DNA from 2 places in the Staphylococcus equorum genome. Region 2 is predicted to be linked to the other one. Evidence: riboswitches for the same ligand, from Rfam matches in the RefSeq annotation. Region 2 holds a riboswitch; the other holds the start of a gene.

Region 1 (15,318 bases), 280 kb from region 2:
AAATATGATCATCTATCGTATTAGGTTTAACATTTTGTTGTGCAGCCAGTTGTTCGAAGTTTAATCCATTTTGTAAACCTAAGTAAGTTTGCTCTGTTTTATTTAATAATGATGGTAGCACAATGAGTTTGTTTAACAGTGGATAGTTAGACTCGTGCTCAATCTCGTACATTAAAGTGACCAAATCTGTAAATTCTAATTCAAATAAGTGTTCTTGTGGTATGTCTTCTATTAAACTGATTTGTTGTCGTGTATACATACTTTCTTCAAAACCTTGTAGGTAATAGTGAATATATATTGTATTATTTTTATTCAGTATAGATTGGAATAATGTTGTAAGTTCTGCAACGAATTGTTCTTGTAATTGATTGCTTATAATTTCTTTATATACAAATTTAACTTGTTGGTGTACAGTACTATGTTGAGTAATAGGTACGAATTGATAGACCTTATGTTGTGTGTTAGATAGGGTCTGAGTTAACAATTGTATGGCTTTAAATGTATTGGTTAAACTATCAAACGTATGTCTCGGATGATTAACGATATTTTGATAGCTATTATGTTGATCATTAAATTGATTGAGGTATCGCTCGAACGACTGATATTTCAAGTTAGGCATGCTGTGATATAATGATAAGAGTTGTTGACTACAGGCATCAAAAAAAGTTTGATGTGACTTTTTCCCTGTGATAATATTAAATATACTTTTTTCAGTTTTGTAATTGTGTGCATGTGTTTGTGCAAATTGGATTATATTATACATGTTTACTCCCTCATTTTATAAAACGAAAACATTTGAAAAAACTTAGTACAGTGACTACAATAATAATTGTGCTATTAGTGTAGCATTTTTGTCAAAGGAGGCGAAGAAATTGGCTAAATATACAATTGTTGATATGGATACATGCATTGCATGTGGTGCTTGTGGTGCCGCTGCCCCTGATATATATGACTATGATGATGAAGGTATTGCCTATGTGATACTAGATGACAACAAAGGTACAGCAGAGGTGCCGGAAGAATTATATGAGGATATGGAAGATGCGTTAGATGGTTGTCCTACTGATTCAATTAAAATTGAAGAAGAATCATTTGATGGAGATGCATTAAAGTTTGAATAAAAGCAAGGTTAGTTCCATAAAAGTAAGTATTGCCGTTTATACTTAATTATATATAATAAGCATTTGCCTGAAAACAGTGATTACTATCTATAATTACTAATGGCTATGTTTAAGGTTAGCGTGTTCTCATTATGTGGAACATGCTAATTTTTATGTCTAAGATGGTTCTGAATTATTAATAGTTAATTTAAAATATAAAAACAGGGTGATTTCTGTATTACTTCAATAGAAATCACCCTGTTTTTATTTATCTGAGTATTAATCTCCAGATATTTTTAAATTTATTTTGGTAATACATTTTTTAAACGTTTAAATAAAACAATGAACACTATAGAAATAATAGCGCCTTTAATAATGTTGAATGGAATAACGCCAGATACAATAACAATCTTAACGTTTTCAACAACATCAGATAAATTCATAATCATGCCATATAAAGGTAACAACACAAAGTAATTTAAGATACTTAAAATAATTGTCATCACAATAGTTGCTACAGTAAAACCTATAATTTGTGATTTAAGGTTATATTTGTTTTTAGTGACATAATAAGCTGTCAGTAAAAAACTGGATGCTGCTAAAAAGTTAGCAACTGGACCAACTGGATCTCCAAGATTGAATAAAAAGTTCAATAAATTTTTTATAAATTCCACAATAATACCAGCGAGCGGTCCGAGTGTGAATGTAGCTAATAATGCGGGTACATCACTAAAGTCTAAAGTTAAATAAGGCGGTAAAAATGGTATTGGAAATTTTATAAACATCAATATAAAAGAAACCGCACTTAACATACTTATCGTAATAAGTCGTTTTGTTTGTTGTTGCATATTAAATTATCTCCTTCCATTCATCTTTTATCGAATAGGAGGATTTAATAGCACAACAAACAACCCTCCATCTTCTCCCATCCAGACTTTACTGTCGGCTCTAGATTTTCACTAGATCAGCCATTTATTTAAATGAAAATAAATGGGTCGCAGGCTTTAATTACTGCCGGTTGGGAATTGCACCCTACCCCGAAGATGAATATCTTAAATTTTTATAAATATATCATAGCTTATTACTCAGATAAAAACAATACTATTGCTCTAAATATGTTAAAAAGGAGTGAAAGCGACTGAATTATAGGAAATATACACTCTTTAGTAAGTTTGTAAGCATAATTGATAATAAAGACCGACGAAATAACAATAATGATTTCGTCGGTCTTTATATTATTGTTTAATTTAAACAGTAACACTCAAGTAAGTGCTATAACATCTCATTATCAGTTAACTTTGGTAATTTGATAATAAAGGTTGTTCCTTGACCTAGTTTACTTTTAACGTCAATACTGCCTCCATGTTCATCTACAATCATTCGACATATAAATAAACCTAGACCTGTACCTTGTTTACCACGTTTACGTGAAGAATCAACTTTATAAAAACGTTCGAACACTTGTTGTAGATGTTCTGGCGCAATACCAGAGCCCGTGTCAGTAATATATAATATATTTTCTGTTTCTGACTCTCCATAACTGATAGTGATGGCATCTCCTGTTTCGGTATACCTTGTTGCATTGTCTATCAAATTAGTTAATACTTGTTCAATTCGATCTAAATCATAATACCACAACTGTTCGTGCGTATTTGGATTTAAATTGATGCTTAAACCTAAACTTTCTGCATGACTATGGTATTTTTGTTGCATTTTATTTAGTAATGTATCAATAGGCTGAACAGATTTTTCTACTGATAGACCCTCAGCATCCATACGTGCAACACTGAGTAGCTCATTTACGAGTCGATTTAAGCGTTTAGTTTCATCTAGTACAATAGAAAGTGATTCATGTATCTCATCAGGCTCTGTGACGATTCCATCCACAATAGACTCAGTATACCCTTGTAATAATGAAATAGGCGTACGTAATTCATGTGAAACATTAGCAATAAAATCTTTTTTCATTTGATCTATGTTATGTTCGTTTGTCATATCACGAATAATAGCGACAATACCACTACGACCATCTGGCTGAATTTGATCAATATAACTCGTTATTATTACTAAATAACGTGTGTTTATTTCATATTCTTCAAATTGTGTTTGCTTGTTTTTGAAAGTACGTTCATTTTGTTTATCAAGCTTTTTCAGTTCATGTTCATCCAGTATTTGAAGTGTATTTTGAGCCATCTTATTAGAAATTATAATTTCTTTTTTATCATTGTATCCTAATACACCTTCAATCATAGAATTGATTAGGCTATCACGAATATTTTTAGAAGATGATAAGGCATCTATATGTTGTTGAATTTCTGAACTCATCGTATTAAACGTACGAGATAATTCACCAATTTCATCACGTGTATTGACAGGTACGACTTGCGCATAATCTCCTTTAGAAACTTTCAAGGCCTGTGTCCGTAAATTTCGTAACGGTTTTGTTATACGAGATGATAAGAAAAAGGCAAAAACGGTTGTAATAGCTAAGAAGATAATAGCTATAATTAAAATAATAACTGTAATTACGTTATTGGTTTCTTCAACAGTTTTTAAATCTTGATATATAAATACGCCACTGTAGTTATTATTTTGATTATTATCTTGTTCAGTCAAGTTTTTAGCAGGATAACCAATTAACACATAAGTTCGCTGTTGCCCATTGATTTTAACAGTAACATGTTCCGAAATTTGTTTTCCTTTATCAAACACTTGGTTATAATCTTTATTGTTTTTAATTTCTTTAAACATCTTGTCTTTAATTTTATCTTTATGTTGGCTCACCATATGCTTATCATTCATAATAATAAGTCCATCTGGATTTTCTATCAATTTACGACTGTATTCAATAGCTGTAGCTTTGTCATCAGCGCTTTCCACCAATTGACTGATACGCTGTGCATCTTTGAGTAATGAATCTTCAGTTTCTTGCGTAAAATAGGACTGAATAAATGTTATGAGTGCAGCACTTAGTAAAATTAAAACTGTCGTTACTATTAAAATAATAGTTAACCACAGTTTTATCACTACATTATTTAGCCGATTCATCATTGGACTTAACCTCGAATTTATAACCGACGCCCCAAACAGTTTGAATCATTTGAGCTGCCGCATCAGATACTCGATTTAACTTTTCTCTTAAACGTTTAACGTGAGTATCTACAGTACGCAAGTCACCGTAGAATTCATAATGCCATACTTCTTTTAGAAGTTGTTCACGATCAAAGACTTTGTTAGGTGTTTTAGCTAGAAATATTAACAGTTCGTATTCTTTTGGTGTTAAATTAACTTGGTTATTATCTGCTAATACTCTGTGTGCATCGTTATCAATGACAAGGTGGTCAAATTCAATTAAATCACGTGCATGTGGTTCACTTTGTTCTGTATGCGCTACTTGTGTACGTCTTAACAACGCTTTGACACGTAATACCACTTCACGAGGAGAAAATGGTTTCACGATATAATCGTCTGCACCAGATTCGAATCCTTCTACCCTATTTGTTTCCTCACCTTTAGCAGTCAACATAATAATTGGTGTTTCTTTGTGTTCTCTGAGACGTGAGGCTACAGTGATACCATCCATCTCTGGAAGCATGAGGTCTAATAAAATACATGAATAATCATGTTCCATCGCCATTTTATATGCTTCATTACCATCACTTGCTTCATATATCTCAAAAGATTCTCTTTCAAGGTATAATTTTAATAATCTTCTGATTCGATCTTCATCATCTACGATAAGTATTTCATTTGACATACGTATGTACCTCCCACACTGCTAACTTTCAATTTAATCACATTATATCATACGTTTAGCAGGAAAAGTGATTACGAAGGAAAAGATTGTGAAACCTTTCTCATAGTTTGAATCAAGCTAAACGTAATAACTATTATTTACCGTGTTCTGCAAGTTGACGCATCACTTTTACTTCATGAGGTGTTAAGACTCTGCCCTCACCTGCATTAAGCCCTTTAAGATTAAGTGGTCCAACTTCAATACGTTGTAATTTTGTAACTTCGTGACCAAAGTGTTCAAACATGCGACGGACTTGTCTATTGCGTCCTTCTGTAATTGTAATTTCAACAAGTGTTGAATTTTTATCTTTGTCTTGGTTTTTTACTTTTACAGTAGCTGGTTGTGTATGACCATCTTCCAGTTCAACACCATGTTCTAAAGCTTTAACTTCTTCACGCATTAAATAGCCTTTCAATTTAACGACATATTTTTTCTTAATTTTATAACTCGGATGTGTCATTAAATTAGTGAATTCGCCGTCGTTAGTTAATAAAAGTAAACCTGATGTATCATAGTCTAAACGACCCACTGGATAAATTCTTGTTTTAATTTGTTTAAAGTAATCTGTAACCACTTTTCTACCTCTATCATCAGATACACTAGTGATAACTTGTGCTGGTTTATAAAATAAAATATATAGTTTATCTTGTTGTTCCAATTTAATACCCTCAACTTCAATCGTATCAGAAGGTTTAATTTTCGTACCTAATTCTGTTACAACTGAGCCATTAACTAACACTTTGCCCTCTGTGATTAATGTTTCAGCTTTTCTACGTGAGGTGTGACCACTGTTTGCAATACGCTTTTGTAATCTTTCTGTCTCTTTATTCATTATTTTCTCCTTTTTGATTTACTAAATTACTGAAGAAAGCTTCTATTTCTTCATCTTCCTCATCAGTTGTTGGTAAATCATCTAAATGTTCAATGCCAAATACGTTTAAAAATAGTTCTGTAGTATAGAGTTGTTGACTTCTGGAATCCGCTTCGTCTTTAGCTTCTATTAATCCTCGAGCGATTAAAGTTTTAACAGCACCGTCAGAATTTATACCTCTAATCATCTCGATATCGCTTCGTGATAAAGGTTGATTGTAGGCAATAATAGACAATGATTCCATTGCTGCTTGAGATAATTTCATTTTTGATTTTTGTTCTATTAATTTTTCAATATAATTTGCTGCATCCTTTTTTGTTGTAAGTACATAAGTTTGACCAAAATGTTGAATTTCTAAGCCATCTGATATGTATTCAGAAACGAGTTGTGACAATTGTGTTTGGTCTATGTCTAAAATTTCGAGTAATTGTTTTTCATCTAAACCTTCGTCACCTGCTGTATAAAGTAATGCTTCTAGTATACCTTTATCGTTCAATGCCATAGTTTACACCTCTTATAATATTGATATCGTCGAAATTTTTGAGTTGTTCTATATTTACAATGCCTGATTTAGACATTTCAAGTATTGCTAGAAAATGTGTGACTACCATTTCAACAGGTTCTGTAAAATTAAACAAACTAAAAAAATTAAACGAATCATGTTGTTGTAAACGCGCATTAACTTGAGAAGTTGCTTGTTGAATCGTAAATGTTTCTTTACGGATATCTACAGTTTTTGGTGTATTGAATTCAACGCGATTTTTAACTTTTTGATAAGCGATGATTAAATCTGTTAAATCAATTGTGTTATTTGAATCCCAAGTTTCATTAGATTCTAGGTGTGTTAAATCAGTTGGATGCTTTGAAAAGTAAAAAGCACGCTCAGATTTTTTTTCGTTTAGAATCTCAGTATATTCTTTATAATTTTGATATTCAATTAATCGTCCCACTAGGTCTTCACGTGGATCCTCTTCTAATTCGTCGGATTCTTCTGTTTGAGGCAACAGCATTTTACTTTTAATCATAAGTAGTTCAGAGGCCATAACCAAATATTCACTAGCGACATTAATCTCTAATTGATTCATCGCATGTATATATTGCATATATTGTTCTGTTAATTCTTTCATGGGAATATCATAAATATCAATTTCAATTTTTTGAATGAGATGCAATAATAAATCTAAGGGACCATTAAAAGCATCTAGTTTTACTTCATACATAGTATCTACCTCATATAGCAAGTTATGTGCGTATTTCACTAAAATATTATAGCATGTTTAATGAAAACATTTAAATTTGGAGCGGTTTTAATTATGGAAAATGCATTGCAAGATTTTTATTATCAATTTCATACGGAACAACATTATTTTTTGTGTCACGACATTTTAGAAGAAGCTTGGAAAGAGAATCCGCAATTCAGTAAAGATGATGCGATTGTAAGTTTGATTTTGTTAGCAACCGGTTGCTATCATTATCGTAGACATAACAATGTTGGCGCGTTACGTTCTTTTAAAAAAGCATTAAGTGTTATAGAACAAAGTGAACAATCCATTGATTTAGGTATCTATACAGATGAATATATAAAAATTATTTTAGAATTAATTCAGTCTGTGGCTAATGCTAAGCAATTTGTGCCTATTCAATTACCAATAACCAAAGAAATGGAACAGGATATTTTAAAAAAATACCCTAATTTTGTCAAAATGCCACATGTGATAGAAGATAGTTATATTGTAAATCATCATTTAGAAAGAGATCGTTCAGAAGTTGACAAAGCGCGACAACAGGCACTTGATATACGCCATGCAAACAAAGAATAAATTTAAGTCAAATGAATAAAACAAGTCCTATTAAAATGATGGCGCAAACAAAAAAACACAAGCTAGCTATTCAACGAATAAACTGGTTTGTGTTTATGCACGTGGATGAAATTCATTATACATTTTGCGGATTTGTGATTTTGAAACATGTGTGTAAAGTTGTGTTGTCGAAATATCAGAATGACCTAACATTTCTTGTACAGCACGTAAATCAGCACCATTTTCAAGTAAATGTGTAGCAAACGAATGTCTTAATGTATGTGGTGTCAACGTTTTATTGATATTCGCTTTCACACCATTTTGTTTAATCATTTTCCAAATAGCTTGTCTTGATAAAGGTTTACCATGCATATTTAAAAACAATACATTTGTCACAGTACGCTTCAATAATTGAGGGCGCGTTGTATCTAAATATGTATTTAAATATTCTATAACTGCATCACCTAATGGGATAATGCGTTCTTTGTTCCCTTTACCAAATACTTTGACGAAGCCCATGATTAAATTGATATCTTCAAGTTCTATGTGTATAAGTTCAGAAACGCGCATGCCTGTAGCATATAATAATTCTAACATTGTACGATCTCTATAACCGTTAATTTTTGATAAGTTCGGAGTCTCTAGCAAAGCAAGTACTTCATCTATTTCTAAGACATCCGGTAATTTCCTATCATATTTTGGTGTTTCAATTAATACAGTTGGATCTTTTGCAGCATATTTCTCTCGTAATGCGAATTGATGAAAACTTCGTACTGTAGATATGAAACGTGCCAATGATTTTGCTGAAGCACCCTCGTCGTGTAAATAACCAAGACATTGGTTAATTAATTGTCTATCTACAAAATCTATATGTCCTATTTTTTGTTCTTCTAAAAATGTGGCATATTTTTTTAAATCTCTTCTATATGCGCCAATTGTATTCGAACTCAACCCTTTTTCTAGTTGGATAAATCTCAAATATTCCTCAATTATAGTATCCAATGGTACCACCTCTATTTATTAAATAGTGTATGATGTTGAGCTTATTTGCCTAGAGCTTGACAATCTGAGCATACACCATGGAATGTTAAGCGATGGTCTGAAATTCTAAAGTTAAAATCTTGCTCTACTTTTTCTTCCACTTGAGGCAATAAATCTTCTTCGATTTCCTCTACTTTACCGCATTCCATACAAACAAGATGATGGTGGAAATGTTTAGCGCCTTCTTTACGTAAATCAAAACGGGCAACACCATCACCAAAATTAATTTTATCCACAACTTTTAATTCTGCTAATAATTCTAGCGTCCGATAGACAGTCGCAAGTCCTATTTCAGGTGCTTTATCTTTAACTTTTAAATAAACGTCTTCAGCGCTTAAATGATCTTTCTCATTTTCAATTAAAACTCTTAAAGTTGCTTCGCGCTGCGGAGTTAATTTATAAGATGATTGTTGTAATTGTTGCTTCACGCGATTTAATCGTTCTTCCACGGAAGCCTCACTCCCCTACTAATAATTATAATCATTTCAATTTACATAATGATTTATATATATAAAATACCAATAATTGATAAAATACGCAAGTTTGTAGGCGAGTTATTTATAATGATTATAATTAAGTAATAGATATTGTAAAGCAATAATCGTTTTAGCATCTTCGATTTCTTTGTTTTGGAGCATGATTGTTATTTCTTCAATATTATATGTTTCGATTTCAATAAATTCATCATCATCTAAATTCATTTCACCTATTTTAAGGTCTTTGGCAAGATAAATAGAAATCTTTTCATTAGAGAAACCAGGAGAACCATACATTTCAGTAATCAATTCCAAATTTTCAGCAATATAGCCCGTTTCTTCTTCTAATTCTCTTTTGGCAGCCGATTCTCTTTCTTCATTAATTTCTAATTTACCAGCTGGTATTTCTAATAATGTTTTTTCAGCAGGTTTGCGATACTGTCTGACGAGAATAACTTGATTATCTGGATTTATTGCACATACTGCAACTGCCCCATTATGGTAGACCAATTCACGTTTTGACGTTTGTCCATCGGGTAATTCTATATCATGGACTTCTAAATCAATAATTGCGCCTTTGTAAATGGACTCTTTATGTAATGTTTTCTCGAATAGATTCATTATAATCACGTTCCTTTTATTTGAATTAGGTTATTGTTAAGATTAACACGATAGTGTTTCAGGCGATAGCGAAAGCGATAAAAGCGATATTTATAGAAATCTAAGTGCTAATATTTCATTTCTATCTAAAGTTTTTGCGCAATGTAATAAAGTAATTCATAACGACTTACTTTATTACATCTATGCCCTATCATTAAGTGTATCGAAAGGAGAAACGACATGCAAAAAAACATTTTAAAAAGTGGTATCGAAATCTCAGAATTAGGTTTAGGTTGTATGAGTTTAGGCACTGATTATAAAAAAGCAGAACCAATTATAGAACGTGCGATTGAACAAGGCATCACATATTTTGATACGGCTGATATTTATGATAAAGGTGTAAACGAAGATATTGTTGGAAAAGCCTTGAAAAAATATCAAAATAGAGATGATATTGTGATTGGCACAAAAGTGGGTAATCATTTAGCTGATGATGGTACTACATTTTGGGATCCTTCTAAAAACTATATCAAAGATGCTGTGAAGGACTCATTACAAAGATTAGGATTAGATCACTTAGATTTATATCAATTACATGGTGGCACAATCGACGATCCACTAGATGAAACAATTAGTGCATTTGATGAATTGAAAAAAGAAGGTATTGTGCGTGCGTATGGCATATCGTCAATTCGACCTAATGTGATCGATTATTATTTAAAACACAGCGATATCGAAACTTTAATGTCTCAATTTAACTTAATTGATAATAGACCAGAAGTATTATTAGATGATGTGCATGCTAAAAAGGTTAAAGTACTTGCGCGTGGTCCTATTTTCAAAGGATTGTTAACTACTAATAGTAATCAAGCGTTAGATTCAAAATTTGCAGAAGGTATATTTGATTACACTTACCAAGAGTTAGGTGAAACGATAGCTTCTATTAAAGAAATCGAAAATAATTTAACTGGTTTAACATTTAACTATCTTACGTCACATGATGCTCTAGGATCTATTATTATGGGAGCTAGCAGTGTTGATCAATTAGATGAAAATGTGAAGAATTACGAATTATCAAAAGAAATAAGTTTAGAAAAATTAAAAGCTGCACGTAATCGTGTTAAGAATTTGGAATATACACAACATTTAAAATAATAAATCACAACACTAAAAAGAGTTAGTTTGATGCTTGTGAAAGTAGATGTCATGTTCTTCATCTATTATCGTTAAAGTACAGCTAACTCTTTTTATATTGCCATTTAAGTTCATAATAGATAAATAGAATAGTAGTAATTAAGCTTTATTTTTAAACAACATAGTGAAATGTTTTTCGATAAAGCGTGGTGCAAGTTGATACAGTTTTAACATAAAATGCATCCATTTAGGTTCGTTAATTTCTGTTTTGTTCGTGAGCATCCCTTTTACGACTTGCTGAGCCAATTTATCTGAATCTAGCATGATACTTTTATATTTTTGTGCAAATGCTAAAGATGGATCTGCCTTTTCATGAAATGGTGTAGCAATGGGACCAGTATTTACAGTTAAGACATGATAGTTGGGCTTTTCAATGCGAAGTGCATTCAAGACTTGGTTAAAAGCTGCTTTACTTGCCCCGTAATGTGCAGCATAAGCTTGTGTTAAAATAGCAGACTGGCTGCCAATACCAACGATAGATGGATGAGTGCTTAGAAATGGTTGTATTGCAGTCATAAGTATATTGAAGTTCATTATATTTAAAGTATACGTTTCTAACATTTCATCAATACTATGTTGTTCTATTGATTTAAAATAACCTAACCCAGATGAATAAATTAAACCATCGATTGATTGGTCTTGAAGATGATGCTTAAGCTTTAGAATTTGAGCTTGTGATTGTAAGTCGCATTGTATGATTGATAAATGTTCTGTACCATATTGCGCAATAATATCATCTAATTTTTGTGGATTACGTACGATTACTGTCACAAACACTCTTTTTTTTAATAGTATTTTTAATATTGCTTTACCTAAACCACTCGTTCCTCCAGTTAAAATATAATGTTTGCCAATCATAATTATCCCTACCCTTTGTCAATGTACAGTTAGTATAATTGAAATGGCTATGGTATGTCATGTATATAATATAAATATTAGTTATATTATAAATCTATGTTAGTATAGAAACATAAAAACTAAGAGGAAGTGAAATATTCACATGAAACTAGTATTTTATGGTGCTGGTAACATGGCTCATGCCATTTTTACAGGTATCGTTAATTCAAAAGTGATTGATTCTAACAATATTTATTTAACAAATCGTTCTAACGAAGTTGCACTTAAAGATTATGCAGAAAAATTAGGTGTGAATTATAGTTATGATGATGAAGCATTATTAAAAGATGCTGATTATGTATTTTTAGGTACAAAACCTTATGATTTTGATGTATTATCTGAGCGTATTAGACCTAATGTAACAGAAAATAATAAATTCATTTCTATTATGGCTGGTTTACCAATAAGCTATATTCGCGAAAAAATTGGTGCTGATAATCCAATTGCTCGTATTATGCCAAATACAAATGCGCATGTAGGTCATTCTGTAACAGGTATTAGTTTTTCTAATAATTTTGGACCAAAATCTAAAGAAGAAGTTGATGATTTAATCAATGCATTTGGTTCAGCAATAGAAGTTTCTGAAGATAACTTGCATCAAGTTACTGCGATTACAGGAAGCGGTCCAGCCTTTTTATATCACGTATTCGAACAATATGTTACTGCGGGCACGCAACTAGGTTTAGAGAAATCTCAAGTCGAAGAATCTATCCGTAATTTAATTATAGGGACAAGTAAAATGATTGAACGATCTGAATTGAGTATGGAACAATTGAGAAAAAATATAACTTCTAAAGGTGGTACTACCCAAGCAGGCTTAAATGCGTTATCAGAACATGATATTGAAGGTGTGTTCGAAGATTGTTTACGCGCTGCTGTTAATAGAAGTATTGAATTATCAAGTCAAGATGACGATTAGTTAAATTAAAGTATAAATACAAGTGCTATTTTAACTCATTTATAAATATAAAATAATAACACTAATTCATTGTATGTTGCATATGAATTAGTGTTATTTTAATTTCGTAATATTTCATCACTTTATTTTACAACTAAACTCGTGGAAAGTGTGCACAAAGCATGGAGTAACATAATGTCAATATATATTAAAGGCACTGTTGATATCTTGAAAGCGCAAGTTCCTAAATTAAGAACTTGCGCTTTCGTTATATATCTATATTACTATTTTAAATTAGCTGTAATTAAAATGACCATGAATCAAAATCGTTAACAAACATGAATGGTGGTGTTGTGTCTCGTGATTTTAATGACTGACTGATCGTTTCTACTTCTTCTTTTGTATAGCGATTACTTATGTGTGTAATTAAACTATATTCAACTTGAGCTTCATCAATTAAATCAAATACATCGTCAATATGACTGTGGTGATAATTGTTTGCTAACATTTTATCTCCTTCTATATAAGTACTTTCATGTACCATTACTGTTGCATCTTGAGCAATTAACAACTCATTTTTACAAGGCATCGTGTCGCCAAATATAGCGATAACAGGACCTTTAACAGCATCGCCTTTAAATTGATTAGAATCATAAATTAATCCATTATGTTCAAAAGTTTCATTAATTTTAATATCTTGATACTTAGGTCCCGGTTCCAAACCAATATCCTTTAAGGCTTGAACATCAATTTTCCCCGGGGTATAAGGCGCTTCAATTCTGTAGCCATAAGATGTAATCCCATGATTTAATAGATGCGCGTTCACATTAAAACCGTTGTGATGGTAGTTTAATTGTTCTTCAATTTCTATGTATGTGATTGGATAATTTAATCTGGATTCAGATAGTTGTAAGGCCGTCTCTATAAATTGTTGAATACCCTTTGGTCCAACTACAGTGAGTGGCTTACCTTCTCCACCCTGAAATGAACGACTCGTTAGTAGTCCGGGCAAACCAAATATATGATCCCCGTGCATATGTGTAATAAAAATATGATCAACTTTACCCAATTTGATTGAATGATGCAGTATTTGATGTTGAGTCCCTTCACCCACATCAAATAACCAAACATTATTTGAGTATGGTTCTAAATTTAATGCAATTGCTTGGGTGTTTCTTTCTTTGGTTGGTAGACCTGCACTCGTGCCAAAAAATGTGATTTCCATGCATATGCCTCCTCTTCTTGTTCACATTTTATCACACAAAAGAATAAAAAATATATTAAAATTAAATACTTCCGAGCAAAATTGTAGGAACAATACTGAATATTGGTCTATAATAAATAGAGATTTATAAAAAGAATTGAGGTTTTGATCTTGAATACTAGAAACAAAGATATTCCATGCTTAATAACAATTTTTGGAGCAACTGGTGATCTTAGTCACAGAAAATTATTTCCATCATTATTCCATTTGTATCAACAAGAAAACTTAAATGAACAAGTTGCAATCATTGGGATAGGTAGAAGAGACTTAACAAACGATGATTTCCGTAGTCAAGTGAAATCATCAATTCAAGAACATGTTAAAGATACAAAACATCTTGATAAATTTATGGAACATGTGTTTTATCATAAACATGATGTCAGTGATGAAGCAAGTTATCAATCATTACTAGAAGTGAGTAATAAATTAGATACTGAGTTCCAACTTCAAGGTAATAGATTATTCTACCTTGCTATGGCTCCTAATTTCTTTGGTGTGATTTCTGATTATTTGAAATCATCTGGATTAACCGATACTACTGGTTTCAAACGTTTAGTTATCGAAAAACCATTCGGCACAGATTTAGAGTCAGCAGAGCAACTTAATGAACAATTACGTCGTTCTTTTAAAGAAGAAGAAATTTATCGTATTGACCATTACTTAGGTAAAGACATGGTACAAAATATAGAAGTACTTCGTTTCGCAAATGCGATGTTCGAACCTTTATGGAATAATAAGTACATTTCTAACATTCAAGTAACATCTTCAGAAGTATTAGGTGTTGAAGATAGGGGTGGTTACTATGAATCAAGTGGTGCTTTAAAAGATATGGTTCAAAACCATATGTTACAAATGGTTGCATTATTAGCAATGGAAGCACCAATTAGTTTACACAGTGAAGATATACGAGCTGAGAAAGTTAAAGCGCTCAAATCATTGCGTAAATTAGAATCAGAAGAAGTTCGTCAAAACTTTGTTCGCGGTCAATATGACGAAGGTACAATTGATGGTCAAAAAGTAAAACGTTACAGAGATGAAGAACGTGTTGCTGAAGATTCCACAACCCCTACTTTCGTTTCAGGTAAATTGACTGTCGATAACTTTAGATGGGCTGGCGTGCCATTTTATATTAGAACAGGTAAACGAATGAAGAGTAAAACGATTCAAGTCGTTGTAGAGTTTAAAGAAGTTCCTATGAATTTATATTATGAAACAGATAAAAAATTAGATTCAAATTTACTTGTCATCAACATCCAACCTAATGAAGGTGTATCATTACATTTAAATGCGAAGAAAAATGTTCAGGGGATTGAAACAGAACCTGTTCAATTATCTTATGCAATGAGTGCACAAGATAAAATGAATACTGTCGATGCGTATGA
Region 2 (15,318 bases):
AGCTTCAAGTACGCGTAATGCTTCTTTTTACTCTAAAGATTTTGACAATTCAAGCAAAAAATTAGAATTTATTGATTAATGGTGGTATAAATGAGTTGTATGGTTAATAACCGTTATAAAAATAATTCTTTATTGAATTATTTATTTAAGTCAGGAGGAATTAGTAATGGCAAAATTAAATGTTGAAGTGTTTGCAGATGGTGCAGATATTGAAGAAATGAAAACAGCTTATAAAAATAAACAAGTAGATGGTTTTACTACTAACCCTAGTTTAATGGCAAAAGCAGGTGTAACAGACTATAAAGCTTTCGCAGAAGAAGCTGTTCGTGAAATTCCTGATGCTTCTATTTCATTCGAAGTATTCGCAGATGATTTAGAAACAATGGAAAAAGAAGCTGAGATTTTGAAACAATATGGTAAAAACGTATTTGTTAAAATTCCAGTTGTAAACACAAAAGGTGAATCAACTATTTCTCTAATTAAAAAATTATCAGCAGACAATGTGCGTTTAAATGTAACTGCTGTTTATACTTTAGATCAAGTTAAAGAAATTACAGAAGCTGTAACAGAAGGTGTTCCAACTTATGTATCAGTATTTGCTGGTCGTATTGCTGATACTGGGGTAGATCCAGTTCCATTGATGAAAGATGCAGCAGAAGTTACACATAGTAAAAAAGGCGTTAAATTACTTTGGGCAAGCTGTCGTGAAGTAATCAATGTAATCCAAGCGGATGAAGTGGGCGCAGATATCATTACATGTCCTGCAGACGTTGTGAAAAAAGTAAATAACAACCTTGGCCGTGATGTTAACGAATTATCAGTTGATACAGTACAAGGATTTGCTAAAGATATTCAAAGTTCAGGATTATCTATTCTTTAATAGAAGATTAAGAAATTTAAATTTCAGATAATAATAGGCTGAGGCAATTCATTCTAAATGAGTTGCCTCAGCTTTTTTATTGAGCATAAGTATAGGATGCTAAGATATCTGTTATACTGTTGAATGTCTTGAATTTCAAATACATATAACTACTTGTTCAATTAAACTATGAATAATAAAGAGGGGAAGATTATTTATGAAAATACAACAACCCAAAATTAGTGCAAATTTAGAACTTAAAGAATTAGAAGAAATTTTTCAAGATGAAGATGATATAGTTGAAGTCGCGAAAATAGAAAATGCTAATTTAAGTAATAAAGTTTTACAAAGATTTGTAGTTTATGGTTCTTATATCAAGGATTGTGATTTTTCTAACTCTGATTTAGGTCGCGCTGATTTTACAGATGTTATTTTTGAAAATTGTGATTTTTCGAATACGAAAATGGATCATGGCTCCATACATAGAGTGACATTTAAAAACTGCCGTATGACAGGAACTTTATTTAATTATATGAGATTTGGCAATATAGTATTTGATGAAGTGAAAGCTGATTTTATAAGTGTTGTGGATTCTAAAATAGAAGCACTAGTGACCCAAAAAAGTAACTTTGAAAATGCAGAATTTCATAATTCAACTTTGAAAAAGGTAGTTTTTGATGATAGTAACTTTGAAAATGCAGAATTTCATAATTCAACTTTGAAAAAGGTAGTTTTTGATGATAGTAACTTAGAGCATTTATCAATTTATCAAACCCCATTAAAAGGTTGTGATTTAAGCCAATCTTATTTTGAGTCATTTGTGGTTAACAAAGAAGACTTATTAGGTTGTAAAGTTTCTAGAAATCAAGCTGTACAATTTGCTGCATTAATGGGCTTAGTTATCGTAGAGTAGATAATATAACAATCAATAAAATTAAAGATAATAAAAATATTTTAAAATTTAATTGAATAACCTAGATAATTGATTTATTATTTAATGAGTATAAAGTTCTGCGTAAGTTCTAAAGGAGAAACATTTATGAAACTAGATATCTTTAAACAAAAAGTTAAAAAGCAATTATGGTTTTTAAATAAAAAAGAAAAAAATCAATTGAATGAAGTGTTAGAAGAAGTTACTAAGTCTAGTGATGGACAAAGTTTAAATCGTCCTATTGCATTTTCAAACCAATTTTTAAAGGAATATGTCTTTAAAGAGAAAGTTGTATCATCAACACAATTATTTGCATTGCTTATAGGTATTTTAATCACTTATATCGTGCTATTAGGTTTGTTTTTATTTGGGTTTTTGACAAGTCTATCATCTGTACAGTACTTTATTAAACCTGAAGTGCAATTATCTACTACAACTGTTATTTTGACCTTGATTGGCTCAATATTACTATTAATCGTCAGTTTATATTTGATTAAAATGGTAACAGCTTATTTTACGAAAAAATTATTAGAATATAAACATAATAAGGCGTTATAGTTGGATAGCGCTATGTTGAATGGTGAGAAAGCGTTAAACTTTCTTGCCATTTTTTATGAATAAATAGATAGGGAGCATTGACTGTAATATAGGTAGCGTTCTCAAAATATATAATTGTTTGTGTCCCCTTTGACTTTAGTCCCGTGATTGGAATTGCATTAATATAATATTGAATTGGTGAGCGCTGTGGCTTTATTGGGAATAATGTTATATCGCTATTAATAAATATTGGAACGAGTTTACGTATTTTTAGTAAATGTTTGGCTTGTTTTGTCTGAAGAGTTAAAGATAAATGTCTTGATTCTAAAAAATACTGTAATGTGAGATTAATTGTAGTAGGGTAAGTGAATTGGTGTGTCGTATATTGGCTTATTGTTAATATTTCTGGCCCAACAACTGTTTTGAAATAGAGTAGTTTAGTAAGTGGAGTCATATCATATTCACCTCAATCATGGGTATAAAATTTTAAATGTTTTTGTCGAATTCGTTTTTGATAGTTTTTTAAAGTTGAGACAGAACAATTAAGAAGTTTTGCAATTTCATATTGTTTAAGTCCTGCAAATTTTAATAGTAGCCATTGCTGTTCTTTATCAGTCAATAACGATAAAAATTGTTGAAATACTAGCATGTTGTCATAATCATCATTAATTAAAGAAGATTTAACTTCTTGTTCTGAAATATCAACTAGAGTTAGAGCTTGGTGTTTGCGGAAAAGGTCTATCAAATAGAAATTTAATCGTGAATATAAGAAAGTGTTTAATGAGCTGCGTTTTTGTGAATTGTAGATTTTACTTAGCTCCCACATTTTAATTAAGAGGAGTTGAGCATATTCATCATAATTGTACTGAATATTGTATTTTTTTAATAGATAATGAATAATATATTTGTATTTTTTATAAACTTCTTCGAAGGTCATTCATTCTCTCCATTGTCGTATATACAACATGTATTTCCGGATGTTATTATTTTATTATAAGAAATAGTAATTTTCATTTGCCAAATAGGGATAATAGGTGTTAAATAGTAGTCATAAGATAGATAAATTTTAAGTTTTATAACATTAGCGCGTATTCAACTTAAAGATATAACACTTTAGAGGTATATTATTATCTTCGGACAATTATCAGGAGGTTTATATGGATTACGCATATTTAAATTTAGAACATTTTTTTGCAAGGCATGATGATTTGGATCTGATTAAAGATAAATCAGATTTTGTTATGATAAACAACATGGCAAAAGAAATGATGTATCGGGACGGGGAAATAGAAGGTACGATTGATTTAAATCGTTATTTTTATAAAAATAGATCACAAGCTGCAAGCTTTATTATAATGGATTATTATAAAAGTCAAGAGTAATGAAATTAAAATTTCATTACTTTTTTTATGAATATGTAACAACGTTCATATTAAATTGTCTGTTCAAGTAATTAGTGTTAAACTTTATTATCGGATAGCTTTAAAGCTATGATACATATGACGAAGGCGTGTCCTTCCTAATTATTACCTAAGAGGTGTAAACATGACGAAGCATAAAAAAGGCTCAATTCTATCAATCATTGGTTTATTGATAGTCTTAGGTGTAGCTGCGGTTGTTGTTTTTTCAATGATCTCAGATCAAATCTTTTTTAAAGAAGTTGACGAACAAGAAAAAGTGGAAAATCTTAAAGTAACTTTGGATAAAGCATCTAAAAAACAAATCGATAATTATACTAGCCAACAAATTTCAAGTAAAGATAATAAAACATGGAGAGATGCGTCATCTACTGAGATAAAATCTGCGATGAATAGTAGTGAATTTATTGAAAGTGATACGCAAAAATACCAATTTTTAGAATTAGATAAGTATCAAGGTATTGATGAAAATAGAATAAAACGTATGCTCATAGATAACCCTACACTGTTAGAGCATTCAGATGATTTTATAAAAGCCGCACAAGACAAGCACGTTAATGAAGTTTATTTAATTTCACATGCGCTACTTGAAACAGGCTCTGCTAAAAGTGAACTTGCAAGTGGTGTAGAAATTGATGGTAAAAAATATTATAACTTCTTTGGTGTAGGTGCACTTGATGAAGATCCAATTAAAACAGGTTCAGAATATGCTAAAAAACATGGCTGGGACACACCACAAAAAGCAATTAGTGGTGGGGCTAACTTTATTCATGATCACTTTTTATCTAATGAAGATCAAAACACGCTTTATAGTATGAGATGGAACCCTAAAAATCCAGGAGAACATCAATATGCTACAGACATTAAGTGGGCTGAAAGTAATGCGACTTTAATGGCTCATTTCTATGAAGATATGAAAACAGAAGGCAAATATTATAAATATTTTGTTTATAAAGATGATGAAAAACACAAAAAATAGATAAGCGTTTGAAATAATAATTTCTACTACAATAGAAAATTAAGAGAACGTAGATAAGAGGCTGATACAAAATACATGTATCAGCCTCAATTATTATATTGGCAGTGGCTGACTGATTTGAAAATGCGCTTTTATCAAGCTTTTAAAGAACTACTACTTCATTTATGAAGAAAAGTAGTGCTTATGCAAGAGCTTCAACTCTTGTATTCCATTTTCTAGTCAGCTTTGCCGAACTGTCTCATACGACGAAATCTTGTTGAAAAATAGATTTCTGTCCCACTCCCATCAGGCTGTCGACAAAGCCCCTGACTTTGTCGACAGTCTTTTGTGCAGGCTTTCCGCGGCACTACCTTAGACTGTGATCTTCGGCTAGTACTTTATAAACGAGTCAAAAGTCAGCCCAAATTACTGCCAATATTATAATATATACAAAAGAGTCTCCAATTTTGGAAACTCTTTATTGTTATTCTATTTTATTTTTTTGGCTTATAAGAATGAAGAACATGAGTGCTGATATAAACACTTTTATAGTAAATTTCATATTATCACTTCCTAGTCTATGCCAACATATTAACATTAATTGGGTTTGAAGATACATCGATAACTACTCACAAGTGCATATACTGTGCATTATTCTTTTTCAAAGTAATTGTGCTCTTTTAAAAATTCTTCTGCAACAACTGCTGGTTCTTTGCCTTCTCCATCTGCTTCATAATTTAATTTTTGCATTTGCTCCGTACTTATTTTATCGTTTAATTTATTAAGTGCTTTCCTAACTTCTGGTTGCTCTTTTAAAAGTTTGTTTGGTGCTACAGCACTTGCATCATATGTTGGGAAGAACTTTTTATCGTCTTCAAGTACTACTAAATCATAAGCTGCAATTCTACCATCGGTCGTATAGCCTAGTGCAACATCTAATTTTTTGCTTTTCAAAGCATCGTAAACGAGTCCAATTTGCATCGGTTTAATTGAATTAAAAGCAAAACCATAATGCTCTTGGAAAGGTGCGTATCCATCACCACCACGTTTAATCCAAGTTGTATCTGTTCCTACGTCTACTTCATCTTTTACTTTTTCTAAATCTGAAACAGTCTGTAAATCATATTTTTCTGCAGTTTCTTTAGTTACCATAAAGGCAAAGGTATTTTCAAAACCATATGAATCAAAAAAGGTCTGATTAAATTTTTGCTGAAACAACTTTTTAGTTAAATCCATCGCTTTTTTAGGATCAGTAATGGGCTCAGACTCAAGGACACCCACTAAATCTGTTCCAGTATATCGGGTGCTCGAGATATCTGCATCGCCATTCATTAGTGCATTATGCTGGATTGTTGCTGAGCCTAAGTTATTAATGATTGAACCTTTAATTTCACCTTCTGTATCATGTTCGATAAGGTTTATTATCATATATGCCATGATTTGAGATTCACTCGTAGCCAACGCTGAAACTTTAATCTCGTCCTTTGACTGGCTACCACCAAGCCCTGGCAATCCACAACCGGATAATAATATTGTGCTTGCTATAATTAAAAAAAATAAATGTTTTGAAAATTTCATTGTCTAGCTCCTTAAAATAAGTACAGAAATAATATTTTGATGAATATATTAATATTAACATATTCATCAAAATATTATAACAACGCTAAATTGTACGATAGTTGAATAGATTAGCATGTAATATAAGGTTAATCATTGCTATAATGAATATAAATAAATTTAATAAGGATGTGTACAATGCGAATAGCTATCATAGGAATGGGCACAGCAGGTGTAAGCTTGCTGAAAGAATTAGTGAAACATGATAATTTTGCAACGATGAATATAGACATGTACGATAATCCTAAAAATATGGGGCAAGGTGTACCTTTTCAAAATGACAGTGATCAATTATTAATAAATGTACCTGCCAAACAAATGACTTTGAATTTAGAGAATCAAGGCGAGTTTTATGAATGGTACAAATCACAATCGATATTTAAGTTTTCAAACCCGGAGTATTTACCTAGGTTTATATTTGGACATTATATGAAAGATTTTTTAGAAAAATATAATCACCAATTTGAAAATATCCAGATGATTAAAGAAGAAGTGTCAGAAGTTTTCATTGAAGCTGATGTAGGTCAAATAGATGTTAAATATTATGTTTGTACTTCGAAAGACATGTCAAATTGTCAAAAGTATGATGTTGTATTTTTAACAATTGGTACAATGTCATACCATGACCCGTATCATTTGAAAGGGAAAAAAGGATATATTCATACACCTTATCCAACTTATAATACGTTAGATGATGTAAATGAAACTGACAGAATTGCAATCATTGGCACAGGTTTAGCATCTTTAGATGTAATTCGTTATGTTACTGCACATCATCCTAAATTACCAATTACTTTAACTAGTCGCAAAGGTCAATTGCCAAGTGTAAGAGGTGAAATGCCTGACATTGAATTTAAATACTTAACACCTGAAAATTTTAATGCAATAAAGAATGAAAATTTCGGAAACGTACCTTTGGAACAAGCGCTAAGTTTATTTTTGAAAGATTGTGCATATTATAATGTTGCAATTGAAAAATTAGTGCATCGTAGACAAAATGACCCGGTGAAGGATTTAACATATGATTTAGAACACGAAACTGAATTAGGGGCATTCCAAAGTATACTTGAATTAGTAAAAGAAAATTTAAATTGGATATGGAATAGTTTCAGTAGAGAAGATCAAAAACAATTTTTAAAAGATTACCAATCTATATTAAAAGATAATTCTAATCCTATGCCTCCACGTACGGCTAAATTAATAATAGATCATATTAAAAATGGGACTATTGAAATTAAAAGTGGTTTAGAGAATGTTCAGTATGAAGCAAGCCAATTTTATTTCAAATACAAAAATGAAACAGAGGCAGTTCATAAATTCGATGTCGTAATTAATGCTACTGGTTCAAAAACGCAACTTTCAGATCTTGATAGTGATGATCAATTGATTTTAAATCTTGAAAATAGACAGGTTGTACAAGCACATCCGCTTGGTGGTATCCAAATTATTGCTGAAACAAATCAAGTTATAAGTCCACGCTACGGAACTCTTAAACACATGTACGCATTAGGTCAACTAACAAATGGAATCAATCAGTCTCGTAATGGTGTAGCTATGATAGTTAAACAAGCGGTTAGCGTAGTAAATCAGTTGTTAGCAGATAAGTGATTGTAAAATGAATTCTTTAGCAGTATATTTTGTGAGAGTTTAATTTTTTAATAATAACTAAATTATAAAGCGTATAAAAGTCATAATAAAAAATTAATTTATTTTTTATTAATTTGAGTAAAAAGCTTTTTTATTAGTATTTAAAGCATTTTAATAATAATAATACGTTGAAAATAAAGCCGACTTAGATAATATGAATTGTCATTCTGCCTAAAATGTAGTACGATATTGATGTAACTTAATAAGAGTTACTTGACTCAATCATTATTTACAATTTCATAGATATTCTTTCGGGGCAGGGTGAAATTCCCAACCGGCAGTAAACAAAGCCTGCGACCTGCATTTGATTATTCAAATGTGGCTGATCTAGTGAGATTCTAGAGCCGACAGTAAAGTCTGGATGGGAGAAAGAATGAAGTATAACAAAAATGACACTTTTTAAGTGTTTATTTGGCATACACTTATATTTGAAAGTGGATAAGTGTATTTAGTTTGAAGCTAATGATGTTATATCAATATATATCCCACACCTGAAATGTTTTATTTCAGGTGTTTTTTATTATTTAGAGGTGATAATGTGAGTCAATATTTAAATTATGCAATCCAATTAGCAAAAATGGTAAGTGGTCAAACGGGTGTAAACCCGCCTGTAGGCGCGGTAGTTGTTAAAGACGGCCGAATCGTAGGTATGGGCGCACACTTGAAAAAAGGCGATAAACATGCTGAAGTACAAGCGTTAGATATGGCACAAGATGAAGCTAAAGATGCTACTATATTTATTTCATTAGAGCCATGTACACATTTTGGTTCAACGCCACCTTGTGTGAATAAAATTATCGATTTTGGCATAAAGAAAGTCATATATGCTGTTAAAGATACGACTTTACCCTCTAACGGTGACGAAATATTACAACACGCAGGAATAAAAGTTGAATTTCGTCATAATACAGAAGCAGAAGACTTGTATAAAGACTTCTTTATAAGCAAAAGTAAAGAGGTACCTGTAGTGTCAGTTAAAGTTGCTTGTAGTTTAGACGGTAAACAGGCTACTGACGAAGGTGAAAGTAAATGGATTACGAATAAAGCCGTCAAAGCTGATGTATTCAACTTACGTCATACGCATGATGCTGTACTTACAGGTAGAGGCACATTAGATGCAGATAACCCTCAATATACAACACGAATTGAGGAAGGTAAGCATCCAACAAAAGTAATTTTATCGCAATCAGGCCAAATTGATTTTGAATTAGACATGTTCAAAAATACTCATACACCTATTTGGATTTATACACAAAATGAAAACTTAAAAACAGATATTGAACAGGTGGAAATTATTATTTTAACTGATTGTTCAATTGAAAATATTTTAATAGATTTATATCAAAAGGGAATTGGAAAATTATTGGTAGAAGCAGGTCCAACCGTAACTTCAGCATTTCTTCAATCTCAATATACGAATGAACTTATCTTATATTATGCCCCGAAAATTATAGGTGGTTCTGGTAATTATCAATTTTATCAAACTAAAAATATTTTTGGATTATCAGAAGTACCACAATTCGAAATTGTTAATACCCAAATGCTTGAGCAAAACATTAAATTAGAGTTGCGAAAGAAGTGAATAACCATGTTTACCGGTATTGTTGAAGAAATAGGCACGATTAAAAAAATAACGACACAACAATCTGTAGTTAACTTAACAATTGATTGCGAGACCATCTTATCAGACATGCATATAGGAGATTCTATAAGTGTGAATGGCGCATGTTTAACTGTTGTTGATTTTAATAAGCATTCGTTCTCTGTACAAGTAATTAAAGGTACAGAAAATAAAACTTATCTAAATCATTTAAACCAATCTACAGAAGTGAATTTAGAAAGAGCGATGAGTGGTCAAGGTCGTTTTGGAGGTCACTTTGTGCTAGGACATGTAGATGAAGTAGCTAAGATTACACGTATACAAGCATCAGATAATTCTAAAATTGTAACAATTAAGCCTACTACTACGCTTATTAAACAAATGGTGCCACAAGGGTCCATAACTGTAGATGGCGTAAGCTTAACTATTTTTCAATTAAAAGATGCTGAATTCGATATCCATCTCATTCCTGAAACGCGAAGATCCACAATTTTAAATCAAAAACGTGTAGGTGATCCGGTCCATATTGAAACTGATATGTTATTCAAATATGTAGAGAGAATTGTCAGTAATAATGAATCAGGATTAAATACCGAAAAACTTAGAGCATTTGGATTTTAGGAGGGGTAGTATGAAATTAGATAGTATAGAGACAGCACTTATAGAACTGAAAAAAGGTAAAAGTATTGTTGTCGTTGATGATGAAAACAGAGAGAACGAAGGCGATTTAGTAGCTGTGACAGAATGGATGCAAGATAATACCGTTAATTTCATGGCGAAATATGGTAGAGGACTCATTTGTGCGCCAATTAGCAAAGGTATAGCTGGAAAGTTAGAACTCAATCCAATGGTGAATGATAACTCTGATATCTATGGTACGCAATTTACTGTGAGTGTCGATCATATTAATACGACGACAGGTATCAGTACTGGAGAAAGAACAATGACAGCAAAAGCGTTAATAGAGGAAAATGCAACAGCTAGTGATTTTAATAAACCAGGCCACTTATTCCCCTTAATTGCACAAGATGATGGTGTGTTAGAAAGACGTGGCCATACAGAAGCATCTGTAGATTTAGCTAAACTAACTGGCGCAAAACCAGCAGCATTAATTTGTGAAATTATGAATGAAGATGGTTCTATGGCTAAAGGTAAAGAATTAGAAGCCTTTAAGGAGAAGCATGCGCTTGTAATGATTTCTATTGAAGATTTAGAAACATATAGAAAATCATTAACATCTAAGTTAGAAGCAAAAGCAAAAGTGAAGTTGCCTACTAAACATGGTAAGTTTGATATGTATGGTTTTACTTCTCAGACGAATGAAGAAGAACTTGTGGCTATTGTAAGTGGAGACATAAAGAAAACAGAAAATGTACGTATTCATTCTTCTTGTCTGACAGGCGATATTTTTCATAGTCAAAGATGTGATTGTGGTGAACAACTTGAAGCTTCAATGAAATATATAAGTGAGCATGGTGGCATTATTTTATATTTACCTCAAGAAGGTAGAGGTATTGGTTTAATTAATAAGTTAAAAGCATATGAACTTATTGAACAAGGTTATGATACTGTGACAGCTAATATTGCTTTAGGTTTCGACGAAGATTTGAGAGATTATAAAGACGCCGCGAGAATTTTAAAATATTTTGGCATTGAAAGCGTGAATTTGTTAAGTAATAATCCCAAAAAATTTGAAAGTCTAGAAACTTATGGTGTGAATATTAATAAAAGAATTGATCTTGTAGTTCCAACAAATAAATTTAATCAAGATTATATGGATACGAAAAAAGAAAAAATGGGTCATTTAATATAGGAGGTCAATAGGATGAATTTTGAAGGTAAATTAATAGGTTCCGATTTAAAAGTAGCAATTGTTGTAAGTAGGTTTAATGATTTTATTACAAACCGTTTATTAGATGGTGCAAAAGATACTTTAGTACGACACGAAGTACCAAAAGAAAATATTGATGTGGCATATGTACCAGGCGCATTTGAAATTCCATTAGTAGCTAAGAAATTAGCTCAAAAAGGTGAATATGATGCAGTGATTACGTTAGGTTGTGTAATAAGAGGATCTACTTCTCATTATGATTATGTGTGTAATGAAGTGGCGAAAGGTGTTTCTAAGGCAAATGATGTTGCTGATACACCAGTTATCTTCGGTGTTGTAACAACTGAAAATATTGAACAAGCAGTAGAACGTGCAGGCACAAAAGCAGGGAATAAAGGTGCAGACGCAGCAATTAGTGCAATAGAAATGGCTAATTTATTAAAAGAAATATAATAGAATAAGATTGAAACGTCAACATTTATATAACTGGATATAGGCGTTTCTACTAAAATAAAAAGAATTGGACAATAACGATTTCGTTAAGTCCAATTCTTTTTTGTTCACTATTATTTTTTGAAAAGGCGATATACTAAGGCACTAGCTGCTCCAAAGGCTGCAACTATACCTGTAACAACGCCCGCTTTTTTCATTACTTCGGGTTTCATTAATTCTTTAAACATTAAATTTAAATTTTGAGGTCGTTCAGCTAGTCGCCTCATAAAGTAACTAAACCAATCATCCCCATATGGTACATAAATACAGAAATTGTTACCTTCCCCAGCTATTTTCTCCGCTAAATCAGTACGGAAACCATACAACATTTGAAATTCATACTGATTTTTTTCGATATTATTATCTTTGATAAATTGTTTTATATGTGTAATAACTTTATCATCATGAGTTGCAATTGACGTTACATTTTTAGCGTTTAATAATCTTTTTTCAATTAAACGTATGTAATTTTCGTCAATGTCTTCTTTAGTTTGATAAGCTATTGTATCACTTTCTTTATATGCGCCTTTAACCATGCGCAATCGTAATTCTGGATATTTTTCTACAAGTGTATCAGCTTCATATAAATAACCTTGAATTACGGTACCTACATTTTTGAATTCACCTTTTAAACGGTCTAACACTTGCGTGATGTCAAATAAACTATCATACTTTTCAGTATCGATATTAATATGCATATTATTAAACTCATTCGCTTTTAATAATATTTCACGTAGATTGCGATAAGCAAGATCCAAATCAAATTCAGAGCCTAACTGGCTTAATTTAATAGACATGTGACCATCTAAGCTATTATTATAAATAGCGTACATCACTTCTAATATTTGATCTTTTGATTGAATTGCTTCACCTTCAGTTACAACAAATTCTCCAAGGCAATCTACAGTAACTGTAATTCCCTTGCTGTTTAGACGTTCAATTGTGTTTAATAAGGCTTCGATTGTATTGCCAGCAACCACTTTATTAGCACCGAGCATTGGACCGATTTCCTTAGCAGTCTTATTTAAAAAAGGGTTGTTAGATAACCCGATAAAAAAATTTTTCACAATTGGCATATTAATTCCTCCCATTCTGCTTACAGCTGATCTTTCAATATAAGTGTAGCATGAATCTAAAGGGAATGAAATCGTTTACAATAGAATATATTACACTTTATTTTATTAAATACACTTATAGCAAAGTGTTGATTATAAGATGCTTTTTATTTTTAAAACAAATTGAGTTTTTCACGTCCATGGCTATCTTTAAAATGGAAAAAGTACATCATATTTTGATACAATAAATATAATGAAATTTAACGAGAAGGGGAAGTATGTATTATGTGGAAATGGGAAACCGAAAAGGAAGCTAAAGGTGTCGTTGTAATTGCACATAACATGCTTGAACATACGGGAAGATACGCATATGTAATTACGATGCTTCGCCGAAATGGATATCATGTTATTATGGGCGATTTACCTGGCCAAGGGCAAACGTCACGTTCTAACAAAGGTCAAATTGACAGTTTTGATGTATATCATGAGCATATTTTAGAGTGGATTAGAATAGCGAATGAGTATAAAATACCTACTTACGTGTTAGGTGTCGGTTTAGGTGGTTTAATTACACTTAATTTACTTGAAAAAGTAGAAGTACCAATTGAAGGTTTGATGCTTTTATCTCCACTTTTAGAATTTAAAAAGAGTAATAAATCTCGTAAAGATAAAATAATTTCAAATATAGGTAAAGTAGCTAAAGATACAAGATTTAAAGTGGGAATCACGGTTGAAGACTTAACACGAAACGAAGAAGTAATTGAAGAAATAAAAAATGACCAGTTGATGTTGCAGAAAGTAACTTATCACTGGTATAAACAAATCATAGAAATTATGAAAGAAACAGTAACACATTTAACTGATATTAAACCGTTACCACTACTGTTAATGTATGGTCTAGAAGATCAAGTTGCAGATACATCAACAATGGAATTAATTAAAGACAAAGTGAAAACGGATGAATTATATTTCAAAGCATGGGAAGGACTTTATCATGAGGTACATAATGAACCCGAAAGAGATGAAGTAATGAGATATATATTGGCATTTTTAAATAATAGTGCAAGCAATAACGGCTTTATTGTACATGATGAACATGAAGTATCTTAATTAAAAGCATCACCACACTAAAATAGAGTAAGAAAAGCGTCAGATACCATAAAATGTTATCTGACGCTTTTCTTATAAAATATCATTTAGAATAAAGAGTATGTACCACGCTATAATGAAGGTTGTTGAAATAATTTTGTGAAATAAATCACAATTTTATTGAAAAACTCATAGAATACTGTTATATTTATATTGTGAAATAAATCATAAATAATAACTTAACGATTGAATACGTGAGGAGCGTCATATAATGAAACAAGTTAAAAATAATAAAGTAGTTTTAATAGGTGATGGGGCAGTAGGCTCAAGTTATGCTTTTGCGTTAGTAGCTCAAGGTGTTGCAGATGAATTAGTAATTATTGATTTAGACGAAGAAAAAGTTAAGGGCGACGTCATGGATTTAAATCACGGTGCGCCATATGGTGATTCACCAGTGAAAATCAAAGCAGGTACATATAATGAATGTACAAATGCAGATTTAGTCGTCATTACTGCTGGTGCAGCTCAAAAACCAGGTGAAACACGCTTAGATCTTATTGAAAAAAACACCAAAATTTTTAAAGGAATTGTTTCTGAAGTTATGAAATCTGGATTCGATGGTATTTTCTTAATTGCTACAAATCCAGTAGATGTCTTAACATATGTGACATACAAAGTATCAGGTTTACCAAAAGAAAAAGTGATAGGTTCTGGTACAATTTTAGATACAGCACGTTTTAAATATGAGTTAGCTGAAGAATTTGGCGTTTCATCAGGAAGCGTGCATGGTCAAATTATCGGTGAACATGGTGATTCAGAATTAGCGGTATGGTCTCAAGCTAATATTGCTGGTCAATCTTTATATCAACTTTTAAAAGATGATCCTGAAAAGCAACACAGAGTTGAAGAGATTTTTACAAACACGCGTGATGCAGCTTACGATATAATACAAGCAAAAGGTGCGACGTATTATGGGATTGCAATGGGGTTACTACACATTACTAAAGCAATTTTAAATAATCAAAATGTTGTATTAACAGTTTCTAGTTATTTAGAGGGTGAATACAACCAAGAAGAAGTCTATATTGGTGTACCAACACAAGTAAATAAAGAAGGTGCTGTAAAAGTTTTTGAAATGCCTCTAGACAGCCATGAGCGCAAGTTATTCGAAAAATCAGCCACTATTTTGAAAGAAATGCAAAATAAAATAACTCATATAATTGCATAATTCATAGTTTAAATTTAAACTGTATATAAGATTAATTTTATTAAAAATTCTAATGT

The links. A riboswitch is a leader RNA that binds a small molecule or an ion and turns the genes downstream of it on or off. The one in region 2 is predicted to bind FMN.
Region 1: another riboswitch for FMN. It lies ahead of PYW44_RS06795 (ECF transporter S component); the one in region 2 lies ahead of ribD (bifunctional diaminohydroxyphosphoribosylaminopyrimidine deaminase/5-amino-6-(5-phosphoribosylamino)uracil reductase RibD).

Annotation. Positions count from the first base shown of each region.
Region 1 is NZ_CP118982.1:1,375,623-1,390,940, reverse strand. Features, by position in the region: gene PYW44_RS06805 (helix-turn-helix domain-containing protein) at 1-763, opposite strand, end outside; gene PYW44_RS06800 (ferredoxin) at 873-1,121, shown strand; gene PYW44_RS06795 (ECF transporter S component) at 1,403-1,948, opposite strand; FMN riboswitch at 2,014-2,149, opposite strand; gene PYW44_RS06790 (ATP-binding protein) at 2,373-4,148, opposite strand; gene PYW44_RS06785 (response regulator) at 4,132-4,857, opposite strand; gene PYW44_RS06780 (pseudouridine synthase) at 4,991-5,728, opposite strand; gene scpB (SMC-Scp complex subunit ScpB) at 5,721-6,263, opposite strand; gene PYW44_RS06770 (segregation and condensation protein A) at 6,253-6,987, opposite strand; gene PYW44_RS06765 (DUF309 domain-containing protein) at 7,081-7,587, shown strand; gene xerD (site-specific tyrosine recombinase XerD) at 7,681-8,568, opposite strand; gene fur (ferric iron uptake transcriptional regulator) at 8,610-9,056, opposite strand; gene PYW44_RS06750 (NUDIX hydrolase) at 9,162-9,704, opposite strand; gene PYW44_RS06745 (aldo/keto reductase) at 9,924-10,838, shown strand; gene PYW44_RS06740 (SDR family NAD(P)-dependent oxidoreductase) at 10,977-11,735, opposite strand; gene proC (pyrroline-5-carboxylate reductase) at 11,878-12,693, shown strand; gene rnz (ribonuclease Z) at 12,977-13,897, opposite strand; gene zwf (glucose-6-phosphate dehydrogenase) at 14,048-15,318, shown strand, end outside.
Region 2 is NZ_CP118982.1:1,096,499-1,111,816, forward strand. Features, by position in the region: gene PYW44_RS05395 (transaldolase) at 167-880, shown strand; gene PYW44_RS05400 (pentapeptide repeat-containing protein) at 1,077-1,772, shown strand; gene PYW44_RS05405 (hypothetical protein) at 1,899-2,348, shown strand; gene PYW44_RS05410 (competence protein ComK) at 2,359-2,781, opposite strand; gene PYW44_RS05415 (sigma-70 family RNA polymerase sigma factor) at 2,794-3,264, opposite strand; gene PYW44_RS05420 (hypothetical protein) at 3,485-3,709, shown strand; gene sagB (peptidoglycan release complex glucosaminidase SagB) at 3,873-4,724, shown strand; gene PYW44_RS05430 (osmoprotectant ABC transporter substrate-binding protein) at 5,355-6,281, opposite strand; gene PYW44_RS05435 (FAD/NAD(P)-binding protein) at 6,459-7,928, shown strand; FMN riboswitch at 8,211-8,344, shown strand; gene ribD (bifunctional diaminohydroxyphosphoribosylaminopyrimidine deaminase/5-amino-6-(5-phosphoribosylamino)uracil reductase RibD) at 8,506-9,549, shown strand; gene ribE (riboflavin synthase) at 9,556-10,188, shown strand; gene PYW44_RS05450 (bifunctional 3,4-dihydroxy-2-butanone-4-phosphate synthase/GTP cyclohydrolase II) at 10,199-11,380, shown strand; gene ribH (6,7-dimethyl-8-ribityllumazine synthase) at 11,393-11,851, shown strand; gene PYW44_RS05460 (proline dehydrogenase family protein) at 11,965-12,966, opposite strand; gene PYW44_RS05465 (alpha/beta fold hydrolase) at 13,231-14,055, shown strand; gene PYW44_RS05470 (L-lactate dehydrogenase) at 14,306-15,262, shown strand.